Regions from separate parts of the Azospirillum palustre genome, predicted to be linked through region 3. Evidence: riboswitches for the same ligand, from Rfam matches in the RefSeq annotation. Region 3 holds a riboswitch; each other region holds the start of a gene.
The links. Region 3 has a riboswitch for thiamine pyrophosphate ahead of CRT60_RS16230 (ABC transporter substrate-binding protein). Riboswitches for the same ligand answer to the same signal wherever they lie in the genome.

Region 1: another riboswitch for thiamine pyrophosphate. It lies ahead of CRT60_RS28655 (ABC transporter ATP-binding protein); the one in region 3 lies ahead of CRT60_RS16230 (ABC transporter substrate-binding protein).
Region 2: another riboswitch for thiamine pyrophosphate. It lies ahead of thiO (glycine oxidase ThiO); the one in region 3 lies ahead of CRT60_RS16230 (ABC transporter substrate-binding protein).

Annotation. Positions count from the first base shown of each region.
Region 1 is NZ_PDKW01000043.1:1,343,893-1,348,382, forward strand. It holds gene CRT60_RS28640 (hypothetical protein) at 1-417, opposite strand, end outside; gene CRT60_RS28645 (hypothetical protein) at 414-1,025, opposite strand; gene CRT60_RS28650 (acetoin utilization protein AcuC) at 1,221-2,348, opposite strand; TPP riboswitch at 2,469-2,575, shown strand; gene CRT60_RS28655 (ABC transporter ATP-binding protein) at 2,623-3,354, shown strand; gene CRT60_RS28660 (ABC transporter permease) at 3,351-4,118, shown strand; gene CRT60_RS28665 (ABC transporter substrate-binding protein) at 4,137-4,490, shown strand, end outside.
Region 2 is NZ_PDKW01000043.1:2,259,780-2,264,269, forward strand. It holds gene thiG (thiazole synthase) at 1-452, opposite strand, end outside; gene thiS (sulfur carrier protein ThiS) at 636-857, opposite strand; gene thiO (glycine oxidase ThiO) at 854-2,050, opposite strand; TPP riboswitch at 2,042-2,141, opposite strand; partial or broken gene CRT60_RS37850 (FIST signal transduction protein) at 2,378-3,616, shown strand; partial or broken gene CRT60_RS37855 (methyl-accepting chemotaxis protein) at 4,010-4,441, shown strand; gene CRT60_RS32995 (Y-family DNA polymerase) at 4,462-4,490, opposite strand, start outside.
Region 3 is NZ_PDKW01000041.1:557,175-561,664, reverse strand. It holds gene CRT60_RS16240 (branched-chain amino acid ABC transporter ATP-binding protein/permease) at 1-526, opposite strand, end outside; gene CRT60_RS16235 (branched-chain amino acid ABC transporter permease) at 519-1,391, opposite strand; gene CRT60_RS16230 (ABC transporter substrate-binding protein) at 1,396-2,547, opposite strand; TPP riboswitch at 2,630-2,744, opposite strand; gene CRT60_RS16225 (DMT family transporter) at 2,778-3,692, opposite strand; gene CRT60_RS16220 ((2Fe-2S) ferredoxin domain-containing protein) at 3,826-4,158, opposite strand; gene CRT60_RS16215 (ABC transporter permease) at 4,339-4,490, shown strand, end outside.

The sequences.
Region 1 (4,490 bases), on a different contig from region 3:
CAGATACTGGCGCCCCCGTGCCCATTCGACGGCCAGAGGGTGGGCGGCATCGATCTCGCCGATCTGCTGGTTCACCACGGTGACCAGCCATTCCTTGTCGCCGGGATTGCGCCGGTCGGTCAGAATCAAAATCTGCGGACGACGCTTCGCCTGCGCTTCGGTCAGGCGCTGTTGCACCTCCGCCTGCTTCTTGCGCAGCTCCACCATCTCCCGGGTCAGTTCCTCGATCTCGGCATGGAGGGTCTCCTCCTCGCGATGCAGGCGGTGGATGGTGGCATCCAGCTTGTCGAGGTTGTTGCGGACGCCGCGGACGCGCTGGCGCGCCTGCGATACCCGCTGCTCGACGCTCATCAGGATGTTGCCGAGCCAGGCACCGATGGCGACGATGGCCAGGACGATGATGAAGTTGATCATCATGTGGCGGCACCCGCCTTCGCCCGGGCGGTGGCGGGCGGCGTCGGCACACCCTTGCCGGCAGCCTTGCCCCCGGCCCGCGCATCGCCGCGCATGAACGTCTTCTGGAAACCCATTTTGAACGGGAAGGCCACATCGCACATCTGCTTGGCCTCGTCGAAGCTGGACGCCCAGACCTCGGCCACGTTCGTGCAGCGCCAGATGGGGTTGACCTGCGCCCGCTCACCGGCAGCGCGGGCAGCGGCAGACGCCTTCTCCTGCGTCACCGTCGCGACGAATTTCATCAGCCCGGCCTGCGGGTCGCCGACCTCATGCACGAACATCGGCGGCTGGTCCGACAGGTCCCGGACCTGCTTTTCCGCCTTGCGGATATCGCTTTCCAACCGGTTGCGGTCGGAAGACTGGCTGTTCCGGCGCTGGACCAGATGGTTGACCCGGTTTTGAAGCTCCTGCGCCTCGGCATGCAGGACGTAGATGCGGTTCTCGACCTGATCCAGGCCGCTGCTCTTCTCCATGATGTTCGGCAGGAAATCCTTCAGCATCATGGCGACCGGGACGGCAGCCAGCATGATGATGACGATGGCGATCAGGAACAGCGTCGTGTTCGACATCCGCCCGCCCGTCCTCCTACCGCAAATCCAACCCGCAAATCCCGCCGAAGCCCGCATCGCCCGACACGGAAGCTGCACCGGCGCAGTGGAAAAGAGAATCAACGAACAATCCGACCCCGTCAACGAATCGTCACAGGTTGGTTCGAAATTCGTCGGAATGAGTCGGTCAACCGCGGGTCAGGACAGCGCCACCCTTCAGGACATGGCCATCTCGGCCACCCGCTTCACAGCGTCCCGAACCGGCCCCGGCCGCCGTTCGTCGCCCAACGTGGTGAACCAATGGTCCGGCGGGTTGCGGCCGGCGGCGCGGTTCCAGGTCAGGGCACGCAGCACCGCCTCCGCCTCCGCCGTCGGCCGCACGGCGGGATCGATGCCGTTTATCACCGCCCAGATCCCGGCCCAGCAACGCCCGACCGACCAGGGGTTATAGCCGCCGCCTCCGACCACCAGCACCCGCGGCGCCAGGGGAAGCAGCGCCGCCACGGCATCCCACAGCGCGCGGTTGGACAGCTCCAGACGGCTCAACGGATCCTCGGCCAAGGCATCGGCGCCGGTCTGGATCACCATCGCCTGCGGACGGAAGGCACGGGCCAGCGGCAGGACCGCCGCCGCCATCACATGCTCCATCTCGCTGTCGTTGAAGCCCGGCGGGACCGGCAGGTTGCGGGCCATGCCGCCGGCGCGCTCCTCCGCCTTGCCGGTGTAGGGCCAGCGCCCATCCTCGTGGATCGACACGGTCAGCACCCGGTCGTCGTCGGCAAAGGCCTCCTCCACCCCGTCGCCATGATGGGCGTCGAGATCGACATAGAGGACCCGCTCCAGCCCATGGTCCAGCAATTCCAGGATGCCGAGAACCGGCGCGTTGAAATAGCAGAAGCCGCTGGCCCGGTCGCGCCGCGCATGATGCGTCCCGGCGGCCGGCGCATAGACAAGACCGGCCGGCCGGTCGCCGAGAATCCGGGCAGCCTGCAACGCCGATCCGCTGCTGTGGGCCGGCCGCCGGTACATCTCGGCGAAGACGGGATTTTCCAGCTTTCCCAGATTGTGGCGGGTTGCGGTCGCCTCGTCGACGCGCTGCTCGGCCTCCGCCCGCTTCAGCGCGGCGATGTAATCGGACGTGTGGAAGCGCGCCAGCTCGCGTTCGCTCGCCACATGGGTGTCGAGATAGACCTTGTCCGGCAGCCAGCCCATGGCACGGCTGAGGTCGATGGCGGTCGACACGCGCGGAATCGCCAGCGGATGCTTCGGCCCATAGGTGGAGCCGCGGTAGATTTCCCCGCCGATGAACAGCGGTGTGCGGAATGGTGTGGTCAGGACGGGCACTCCTCGATGCCCGTCAGAAACTAGGCGCCGCGGCGGTGCGGTCAAGCCGCCCGCTTCCGCATGCCGGAACCTGCATCCGGCAATGCTTGCGGTCACGGATCGTCCGCGCCTATAGTCGCCGCCTTCACTGGGGGGAGCCGATGGGCGGCTGAGAGGTCCTGTTGCGGGACGACCCCTGGAACCTGATCCGGTTCATGCCGGCGTAGGGATCAGTGATGCGGGATCGCACCCTCTCCATCTCCGCCAGTCCACGATGCATGCCCGCGTGCCTGCGATGACGCCGCTTTCGGTGACCATCTCCCGCGCACGGCTGACCTATGGCGGCACGCTGCTGTTCTCCGACCTGACTCTGGAGCTGCCGGCCGGGCGGACCACCTGCCTGCTGGGGCCGAGCGGCGTCGGCAAGACCACGCTCCTGCGTATCCTCGCCGGTCTGGCCGAGCCGGAGCCGCCGACCGAGGTGGTCACCGGCGACCGGCAGCCGCTGGCCGGCCGGATCGCCTACATGGCGCAGCAGGACCTGCTGCTGCCCTGGCTGACCGTTCTCGACAATGTGCTGCTCGGCGACCGGCTGCGCCACCGCCGTCCCGATCCGGCGCGGGTGGAGCAGGCCCGTGCGCTGCTGGACCGTGTCGGCTTGGCCGGGCGCGAGCGCGACCGTCCCGCCGCCCTGTCCGGCGGGCAGAAGCAGCGCGTGGCGCTGGCCCGTACCCTGATGGAGGACAAGCCGCTAGTCTTGATGGACGAGCCCTTCTCGGCGCTCGACGCCATCACCCGGCTGCGCTTGCAGGAAACGGCGGCGGAGACGCTGGCCGGCCGCACCGTCCTGATGGTCACCCATGACCCGCTGGAGGCGCTGCGCATCGGCGACCGCCTGCATGTGATGACCGGCCGGCCGGCCATTATGGGGCCGGCGCTGGAGCCCTCCGGCCCGGTGCCGCGCCGGGTCGACGATCCGGAACTGCTGGCGCATCAGGCCGAACTGTTGCGGAGGCTGGCGGAATGAAGGCGCTGCTGCGCGGCGCGATCACCCTGCTGGTGCTGGTCGCCGGCTGGCAGGCACTGGTCTGGACCACCGGTCTGCCGCGCTACCTTTTGCCCGGTCCGCTGGCGGTGGCGGACGCCATGCAGCGGCAGGCCCCTCTCTTGTTGAGCCATGGCCTGACCACGCTGGCTGAGATTCTGATCGGACTGGTGGCCGGCGTGGCGCTGGGCGGCGTCAGCGCTTTGCTGCTCGCGCGGTTCCGCACGGCGCGGCGCTGGCTGATGCCGCTGCTTCTGGTCAGCCAGGCCATCCCGGTCTTCGCGCTGGCGCCGCTGCTGGTGTTGTGGCTCGGCTATGGCATGGCGTCCAAGATCGCCATGGCGGTGCTGGTCATCTATTTCCCGGTGACGACCGCGCTGTTCGACGGGCTGCGGCGCACCGATCCCGGCTGGCTCGACCTTGCCCGCACCATGGGCGCCTCACCCGCCGCGATCCTGTGGAGCATCCGCCTGCCGGCCGCCCTGCCCGCCTTCTGGTCCGGCGTGCGGGTGGCCGCCGCGGTGGCGCCCATCGGGGCGGTGATCGGCGAATGGGTGGGGTCGTCCTCCGGTCTCGGCTACCTGATGCTGCACGCCAATGCCCGCATGCAGATCGACCTTCTGTTCGCCGCCGTGCTGGTGCTGGGGATGTTCGCGGTGACGCTGTACGCCGCCGTCGATGTGCTGGCCCGCCGTGCCCTGCCCTGGCAACCCGATACCCAACCTGCCGAAGACGCCAACCCTTGAAGGGGGGAGAGACACCCGATGAAGCATCTTTTCACCGCCGGCCTGATCGCTGCCGGCCTGATGACCTCGCTTCCAGCACTGGCCCAGGACAAGCTGTCCGTGATGCTGGACTGGTTCGTCAACCCGGACCACGCCCCGCTGGTGGTGGCGCAGGAGAAGGGCTTTTTCAAGGATGCCGGGCTTGAGGTCACGCTGACCGCCCCGGCCGACCCCAACGACCCGCCGAAGCTGGTGGCCGCCGGCGGCACCGACATCGCCGTCTCCTACCAGCCGCAGCTGATCCTGCAGGTGGCGGAGGAACTGCCGCTGGTCCGCATCGGCACGCTGGTGTCCACACCGCTGAACTCGGTCGTCGTGCTGCGCGACGGGCCG
Region 2 (4,490 bases), on a different contig from region 3:
TTGCGGCAGGTCACCGGATCGTCGTTGCAATAGGGCAGCACGACGAAGCCGTCATTCACCAGCTCCTCGGTCGCGCGCAGCAGTTCCTCCACGTCGGGATAGAGCAGCTCGCGGTCGCCGATGACCTCCAGCTTGATCCAGGGGGTGTCCAGCGCCTCGCGCGACAGCTGGGCGGTCAGCACCGCTTCCTTGGCGGTCATGCAGCCGGCGGTGTTGGGCAACAGCCCGACCGGCCCGGCCGCCCGCCCGGCGGTGGCGCGGGCCAGCACGTCGACGAGGCTTTCCGAATAGCCGTCCAGGCTGATGCGGCGGATCGCCAGCGTGACCAGTTCGCTGCCGCTGGCCGCCAGCGCGTCGAGCATCACCTGCTGGTTCGGATAGCCGGCGGTGCCGAGGAACAGCCGCGAGCCGAGGCTGCGCCCGGCGATGGTGAGGGTGTCGGTCTGGGACATGGGGGGAGCCTTTTGCAAAGGCCCTCTCCCGCCCCGGGAGAGGGAGGGGACCCGCGCCGTAGGCGTGGGGAGGGTGAGGGGGTATCCGAACATGGATTCTGATCCTTGCCCCACCCCTCACCCTTCCCATGCTGCGCATGGGCCCCTTCCCTCTCCCGGGGCGGGAGAGGGAGGATCGGGGGGTCAGCCGCCCTGGATGGGGCGGACGATTTCCAGGCTGTCGCCGGGCTTAAGCGCGGTCTCCGGCCAGCGGCGGCGGGGGACCACGGCGCCGTTCAGGGCGACCGCGACGCCCTTCGCACCCTCGGCGATGCCGCGGCCGGCCAGGAACTCGGCGACGGAGGCGGCGGACAGCGGCTCTTCGCAGCCGTTGACGCGGATGGCTTCACGTGAAACGGCGGTCATGCGGCGGCTCCCGCAGCAACGAAGCGGTCGGCGGCGAAGGGGCGCAGCAGCGGATCGGTCTCGCCGGTCAGCACCAGACGGGCGATGCCGTCGGCGGTCACCGGGGTCAGCAGGATGCCGTTGCGGTGGTGGCCGGTGGCGTGGATCAGTCCGGGAATGCCGCTCTCGCCCAGGATCGGCGCATCGTCGCGGCTGCCGGGACGGAAACCCGCCCAGGCTTCCTCGATGGGCAGTTCGGCAATGCCCGGCAGCGCCCGCCACGCCCCCTCCAGCAGGGCGAACTGGCCGCCGGCGGTCAGACGGTCGTCGAAGCCGCGCTCCTCCGTCGTGGCGCCGATCAGCAGCCGGCCGTCCAGCCGCGGGATCAGGTAGGTGCCGGGCGTCCACACCACATGGCGCAGCAGCGGCAGACGGGGATCCATGCGCAGGCAGACCATCTGCCCCTTCACCGGACGCACCGGCGGCCGGGCGGCGGGCGGCAGCCCAGGCACCCCGGCCGACCACGCCCCGGCGGCCAGCACCACTTGGTCGGCCCGGTGCAGCGTCTCGGCCACCCGCACACCGACGGCGCGCCCGCCCTCCACCGCCAGCGCAACCTCGCCGCACCGCTCATGCAGATGGGCGCCAGCGAGTTCGGCGGCGCGGCGCAGGGCGGCTGCGACCTTGCGGTTGTCGACCTGATGGTCGCCGGCACAAAACAGGGCACCGGCGACACCCGGTTGCAGGAAGGGTTCGCGCCGCCGCACCTCGGCCCCGCCCAGCCACTCCACCGGCAATCCCAGATCGCGCTGGAACCCGTGCAGGAAGCGGACCTTCGCGGCATCGTCGGCGGTCAGCGCGATGACCATGGTGCCTTCGCGGCGCAGATCGACGGCGATGCCGCTCGCCGCTTCGAGATCGCGGGCGAAGTCCGGCCACAGGGCCTGCGACGCGCGGGTCAGCGGCAGCAGCCCCTCCTCGCCCGGCTCGGTTTCGACACAGGCGGCCAGCATGCCGCCGGCGGCATAGGTGGCGCCGCGCCCGGCCTCCCCCCGCTCGAAAACGTCGACGCGGCAGCCGGCCGACGCCAGCCTCCAGGCGATGGCGAGGCCGATGCAGCCGGCGCCGACGATGGCAACGGAAGGACGGGTGGCGGACGGGCGGAGTCCCGGCGCGGAAACGGAATATGGATGCGGTTCTGGCGCATGGATCATGCGGCGGCTCCCTTCGCTGGAATTACCCAGACAGGTTCGATGGGTGTGTTCTCAGCCGCGCGACCACCGCACGGCACCCCAGGCCTATGGATTGCCTTATGCCAATGTTCCGCTGGCCCCACAAGCGGAATCGACCGCCGCCCGGCCCCAACCTGCCGATGGATGCGGCGACAGGCCGCAGCCGGATACGGAGTCCCCCCGACAGGAAGCGCTACCGATCGGCAGCTAAAGTGTCGGCAAAATGAGCCATACCCGGGCACTCACAGCGGAAAACGGGCGCAGCCGGTGCGCGGGATGAACGACAAAGACGACCGAGGATTCGCCAGCATGCTGTCTTTCTTCCGCTCGGACTCCCCGACCTCCCCCGTCCCCGGCAGCCCGGTCGGCGCTCCTGCCGGCAGGTCCGAACCGGCAGCGCATGCCGCCGGACCGGCGGAACAGCCGATCCGCAGCCTGTGCCTGCCGGCAGGGCAGATCGGCGCCGCGGCGCTGGAGGGTCTGACTTTCGCCGACGGGGCACCGGCGCTGGTCGTCGGTTTCGTGTCGCCGCATGTCGATTTCGCCGCCACCGCGCGGGCGGTCCGCTCCGCCCTGCCGGCGGCGACCCAGCTGGTGCTGGTCTCCACCGCGGGCGAGCTGTGCGCGGCCGAGGGCCAGCCGCTCTACCGCAAGGCCGGCGACCGCTGGGACAGCGTGGTGCTGCAATCCTTCAGCCCGCGCCTGCTCGCCGGGGTCAGCATCCAGTCGGTCCCGCTGCATTGCGACGACCTGCGCGGCGGCCGCCCGACCCGCGACGTGCCGGCCCGGGTGGAGGCGATCCGCGGCGAGCTCGACCGCATCCGCGTCCCCTTCCCGGTCGACAGCCACGACACGGTGGCGCTGACCTTCATCGACGGGCTGTCGGCCAGCGAAAGCTGGTTCATGGAGGCGGTCTACCGCTCCGGCCATTTCCCCTGCCTGTTCATCGGCGGCTCGGCCGGCGGCAAGCTCGACTTCCGCAACACCCATCTGTTCGACGGCCAGCGCGTGCTGGAGAACGCGGCGGTGACGATCTTCCTGAAGATGGCGCCCGGCATCCGCTACGGCATCTTCAAGTCGCAGAATTTCCGGCCGACCCAGACCCGCTTCGCCGTGGTCGACGCCGACCCGATGCGCCGCATCGTGCGCAGCGTGATCGACCGCGACGGCTTCGAGGTCGTCGGCTTCATCGACGCGCTCGCCAAATCCCTGCGCTGCAAGCCGCAGGACCTGCCGGGCAAGCTGGCGAAGAACACCTTCGCCATCGAGATGGAGGGAGAGCTGTTCGTCCGCTCCATCTCCGGCTTCGATTTCGAAAAGGGGGAGGTCGCCTTCTACTGCGACGTCAATCCCGGCGATTCGCTGTGCCTTGTCGAGGCGACCGATTTCGTCCGCCAGACGGAGGACGACCTCTCGGCCTATCTGCGCAACAAGCCGCAACCGGTCGGCGCCATCCTGAACGACTGCATCCTGCGCCGGCTGAACAATCCCGACCAGCTGTCGCGGGTCCATGCCTTCGACGGGCTGGCCGCCGCCGGCTTCTCCACCTTCGGCGAGCTGCTGGGCATCAACATCAACCAGACCCTGTCGGCGCTGATGTTCTTCGAGGTGCCGCCCGGCGCCGCCTTCTCCGACGACATGGTCGACCGCTTCCCGGTGCATTACGCCCGGTTCCAGAGCTATTTCATCGCCACCCGCTACAACCGGCTGGAGCTGCTGAGCCGCATCCGCAACAGCGTGATCGAGCGGATGCACAGCTATCTCGACGCGCTGGTGACGCTGACCGGCGGCGTGCAGGAGACCGCCAGCTATGCCGCGCGCATCGGCGGCTCGATGTCGGCGATCGAGGCGACGCTGAACCGCCACGCCACCCTGTTCGACGGCCACGCCGACCGCAAGGAGGCTCTGGTCCGCGAATTCAACCAGCTGTCCACCGTGGTGAAGAGCATCGAGAAGGTGCTGGCGGTGATCGACGGCATCGCCAGCCAGACCAACCTGCTGGCGCTCAACGCCACCATCGAGGCCGCCCGCGCCGGAGAGGCCGGAAAGGGTTTCGCCGTGGTGGCGGCGGAGGTGCGCAAGCTGGCCAACGACACCAAGCAGACGCTGGCCGACACCCGCCGGGCCATCGACCAGGTGGTGACCTCCGTCCGCTCCGTCGGCGGCCAGCTCGACGACACCAGCACCCGCATGGACGAGGCCGCCACCGCCTCGCAGGAGTTGCAGACCGACATCCATGCGGTGATCGACGAGGTGGAGGGCGCCCAGAAGGCCATCGAAGGCCGCCTCTCGGACATGAACGACCATGCCCGCCGCATGGAGGACATCAACCGCTACATCGCCTTCCTGAAGCAGCTCGACCGGGCCGGGTGAGCGGGCGGGGGCCCGACACCTCACGCCAAAAACCCGTGCAGGAACCAGC
Region 3 (4,490 bases):
TCAGGCCGCCGAGAGCGACCAGCCCCCAGACCAGCCCGGCCATCGGCAGCCCGCGCGGCACCGCCCAGCCGAACAGCACCGCCGCCGGCACTCCGGCCAGCCCGTTGGAGCCGCCGGTCAGCTCCGGCAGGTTGACCGCCAGCAGATGGAGGACCTGGGCGATGCCGAGCGTCGCCAGGGCAAAGTAATGCGATTCCAGCCGCAGCACCGCCAGGCCGACCGGCAGGGCCAGCAGCAGCGGCACCAGCATCGACAGCGGGAAGGTCGCTTCGAAACCGAGCCCGTAGCGGCTGCCGAGGATACCCGTCACATAGGCGCCGACACCGAAGAAGGCGCCCTGCGCCAGCGACAGCGCACCGCCAAGCCCGAAGACGATCTGGAAACCGAAGGTCGCCAGCGCATAGACCCCGGCGACGGTCAGGACGCGCAGGCCGTAGGGGGACGCGAAGGCCAGCGCATAGGCCAGCAGGGCAAGCGCGCCGGCGATCAGCGCGACAGTCTCCGCCGGAGAGTGCCGTTCACCCACGGCGCCGCACCGCTTCGCCGAACAGCCCTTGCGGACGCAGCACCAGAATCGCCAGCAAGGTCAAATACAGCGCGCCCAGCGCCACCGGATATGAGAGCACCGACGACACTCCCACCTCGAACAGCGCGATCAGCAGGGCACCCACCACCGCCCCCGGCACGGAGCCCCAGCCCCCCACCGTCACCGCGATGTAAGCCTTCAGAATCAGGTCGCCGCCCGAGGTCGGCGTGACGAAATAGCGGTTGGCCAGCAGCAGCCCAGCCGCCCCGGCGCAGGCCGCCCCGATGGCGAAGGTAACCAGGATCATCGCGGTGACCGGCACGCCGCAGGCCCGCGCCATCTCCGGATCCTGCGCCGTGGCGCGCAGCCGGCGGCCGAGCTGCGTGCGGGCGAACACCCATTGCTGCGCGCCGATCAGCAGCCCGGCCACCGCGACGATGGCAAGCGACTGCTCGGGCACCGCCAGCCCGGCGATGTGCAGCGTGTCGTCGCCGAACAGCGGCGGCGCGGCGCGCGGCTCCGGCCCGAACAGGATGGCGGCCCCGTTCTGCAGGATGATGCCGACCGCGATGGTGCTGATGAAGACCGAGACCGGCGGTCGGCGTCGCAGCGGCAGATAGGCCGCCAGTGCCAGCAGCAGCCCCAGCGCCGCCATCAGCGCCAGAACCACCGGCAGCAGGACGATGCCCGGCAGCGGGATCAGCGGCGCCAGCGCAACCGCCAGCAGCCCGCCGGCCATCACGAGATCGCCCTGGGCGAAATTCACCGCCGAGGTGGCGTTCAGCACCAGCACGAAGCCCAGCGCCACCAAGGCATAGGCCGCCCCCAGCGCCACCCCGTTGACCAGCAGTTGAAGCGCCGCCATCCGCTCACTTCGCCGCAAGCGTCGGGTCGTCGTACCGCTTCACCAGCACCGGCACGCGGCTGGCCCCATCATAGCAGACGATGACGGCGGAATGGGCCATGTTGCCCTTGCCGTCGGACTTGTAAGTCATGGCGAGGCCCCGGAACGTCTCGGCGGACAGCGCCTTGCGGATGGCGTCCGGCGACCGGGCGCCGGCCTTCACCGCCTCCAGCACCATGGTCATGCCGTCATACTGGCCGAGCGCGAAGGCGTCCGGCTCCTTGCCGAAGGCGGCGCGGTAGGCGTCGGTGAAGGCCTTGACCTCCGGCGTGCCGCCCGAGATCGGCGAGGCCGCGGTCTCGGCACAGACGCCCTTCAGCTCCGCCGGTTCCAGCAGGGCGGCGGTGCTCGGCTGATGCATGGCGGAGCCGGCGACGATGGGCAGGGTCACGCCGCTGGACGCCGCCTGCCGCAGCAGCAGCGCGGTCGGGCCGGAATGCAGGTGCAGGACCAGCACGTCCGGCTTGGTGGCGAGCGCCTTGGTCAGCACCGGCAGCAGATCCTTGGCCGCCGGGTCCACCCCCTCCTCGAAGACGGGCGTGACGCCCAGCGCCTTGAAGGCGGCGTCCAGATGCGCCTTGCCGCTCTGGCCGTAGGCGGTGGTCTGGTAGATGACGGCCGGCTGCCGCTTGCCCAGCTCTTCCACCACATAGCGGGCATGGGCGGCCTTGGTCACGGCGTCGCCGGGGAAGAAGCGGAAGACCCAGGGATTGCCCTGCTCGGTGATCGAGGCGGTGCCCGACACGGTGACCAGCGGCAGCTTCAGCTCGCCCGCCAGCGGCAGCATCGCCAGCATCTGGGTGCCGAGCATGCTGGCGGCGACCGCGCCCACCGTGCCGCGGCCGGCCGCGCGCTCCAGCGCCGTCACCGCCGCCTCGGGCGAGGTGCCGGTGTCGACGACCTCCGAGGCGATGGCGACGCCGGCCGGCGTCTGCTTCAGCGCCAGGACGGCGCCGTTGCGCTGGCTGGTGCCTTCCAGCGACAGGAAGCCGGTCAGCGGCACCAGAACCGGGAAGGACAGCGTGTCGTCGGCACGGGCGGCGGACGACAGACAGACGGACGACAGGCAGGAGGATGCGGCCAGCAGGCCGATCAGAAGGGAAAGCGTGCGCCGCATGACCGAAAACTCCTCGACACGCGCCGGCGGTTGGGGCGACGCGGAGGGGACGGGGCGCTTTGCAGCAGCTTTCAGCGGGTCCGTCGGGTTCCGGTCGGCTCCCTTCGCCGGCATGACCCGGATCAGGTTCGATGGGTGTTGTCTCAGCCCATGCGGTTGCCGAACCGGCATCCGCACGGGCACCCCAGCCGTGAACAGGCGGCGAGAGTGTCGCCGCCGGCCCCGTCCTGTCAAGAACCCAACCGGCGGCGCGCCACCATGGTTTCACGATGCAGGATGTAGAGCCCGCTGCCGATGATCACCATCGCGCCGGCCAGGACCGGCACCGTCGGCAGGTCGCCGAACACCAGCCAGCCGAACAGGCTGGCCCAGACCATGCCGGTATATTCGAAGGGCGCCACCACCGCCGGCGGCGCGCGGCGGAAGGCTTGGGTCAGCAGCACCTGCGCCCCGGCGCCGATGGCCCCGACCAGCGCCATCAACCCCAGCGCGACGGCGGTCGGCGCCGTCCAGACCGGCAGCGCCAGCGCCCCGCTGACCAATGTCGTCGTCAGCAGCAGGTAGAGCACGATGGAGGCACTGGTTTCCGTCCGCGACAGGCCGCGCACTGCCAGTGCGGCCAGCGCATAGAACAGGGCGGCGCACAGCCCGACCAGCACCGGCACCAGCGGCGCCCCGGCCGACGGCTGCGCCATCACCACCACGCCGCCGAACCCGACCACCACGGCGGCCCAGCGGCGCCAACCGACCGGCTCGCCCAGCAGCGGCGCCGACAGCGCGGTGATGAACAGCGGACCGGCGAAGCTCAGCACATAGACGTCGGCCAGCGGCAGCTCGCGGAACGCATAGAAGAAGCATCCCATGGAGATCAGCCCGGCGAAGGCGCGCCAGACATGCCCCAAGGGCCGCCGCGTCCGCATCGCCGCAATCCCGCCGCCGCAGGCCAGGGTGTAGCCGCCCACCAGCAGGAAGGCGACCAGCGAGCGCACGAACATCAGCTGCGGCACCGGGTAATCGGCGGTCAGGAACTTGATGAGCGTGTCCATCGCCGCGAACAGCAGGATCGCGCCCAGGAAGCAGCCGACGGCATAGGGAACCGAATCGGCCTCGGCGGGCAACAGGTCGGCGGTTTCGGCGTCGGTCATGAAATCGGTTCGGAACGGCAATGGCGGAGGCTGCCCACATTATGGGCAAATGCACCCGCGTCCCAATGCCGCAACCGCAGGTCTGGTAGGCGCAGCCATACTCAAGGGTTGGCGTGAAGCGCGCCCCGTCGCCTCACCGCGTCAGCACCATCACCAGCCGCTCGACCGGCGCATCGTTGACCAGATGCGAGTCGACAATCTCGTCGATGTCCTCCGGGGTTTCCGGCCGGTACCAGATGCCTTCCGGATAGACCACCATCAGCGGCCCGGCGGAGCAGAAGCCGAGGCAGCCGGTCATCGCCATGCCGACATCGGTCAAACCCTTGCCCTGGATTTTCTGATCGAGCCGCTGCCACAGCGGATGCGCCCCCTTGGCGGCGCAGCTGCCGCGCGGATGGCCGGGCGGACGCTGCTGGGCGCAGCAGAAGACGTGGTGGCGGAAGGTCTGCGGGATGTCGAGCGGCATCGGTCATTCTCCATAGCCATAAAATTTCTATGGGTAAGAAGCATGCCAGAATGCTGCGTTGCGGCAAGACTTTTTGTAATCCTTCTAACTCCTGGCGCCGCTTGGATTCCCGGCACCATGAAATGCTTGGTCGGCAGAGCATTGGCGGTTAAGAATCCCCGGCAAGGGGCAATCCAGGAGATGCCGGTGCTGCTGAGCGGATCGGGGAAGGGCCAGCCGGGCGCGGTGCCGGGCTGGGTCGGGTATGCGCTGCTGCCGGTTCTCAACCTCGTCGCAGCCTTCGTGCTGTCGGGGCTGGTGATCCTGGTGATCGGCGAGAACCCGGTGGACGT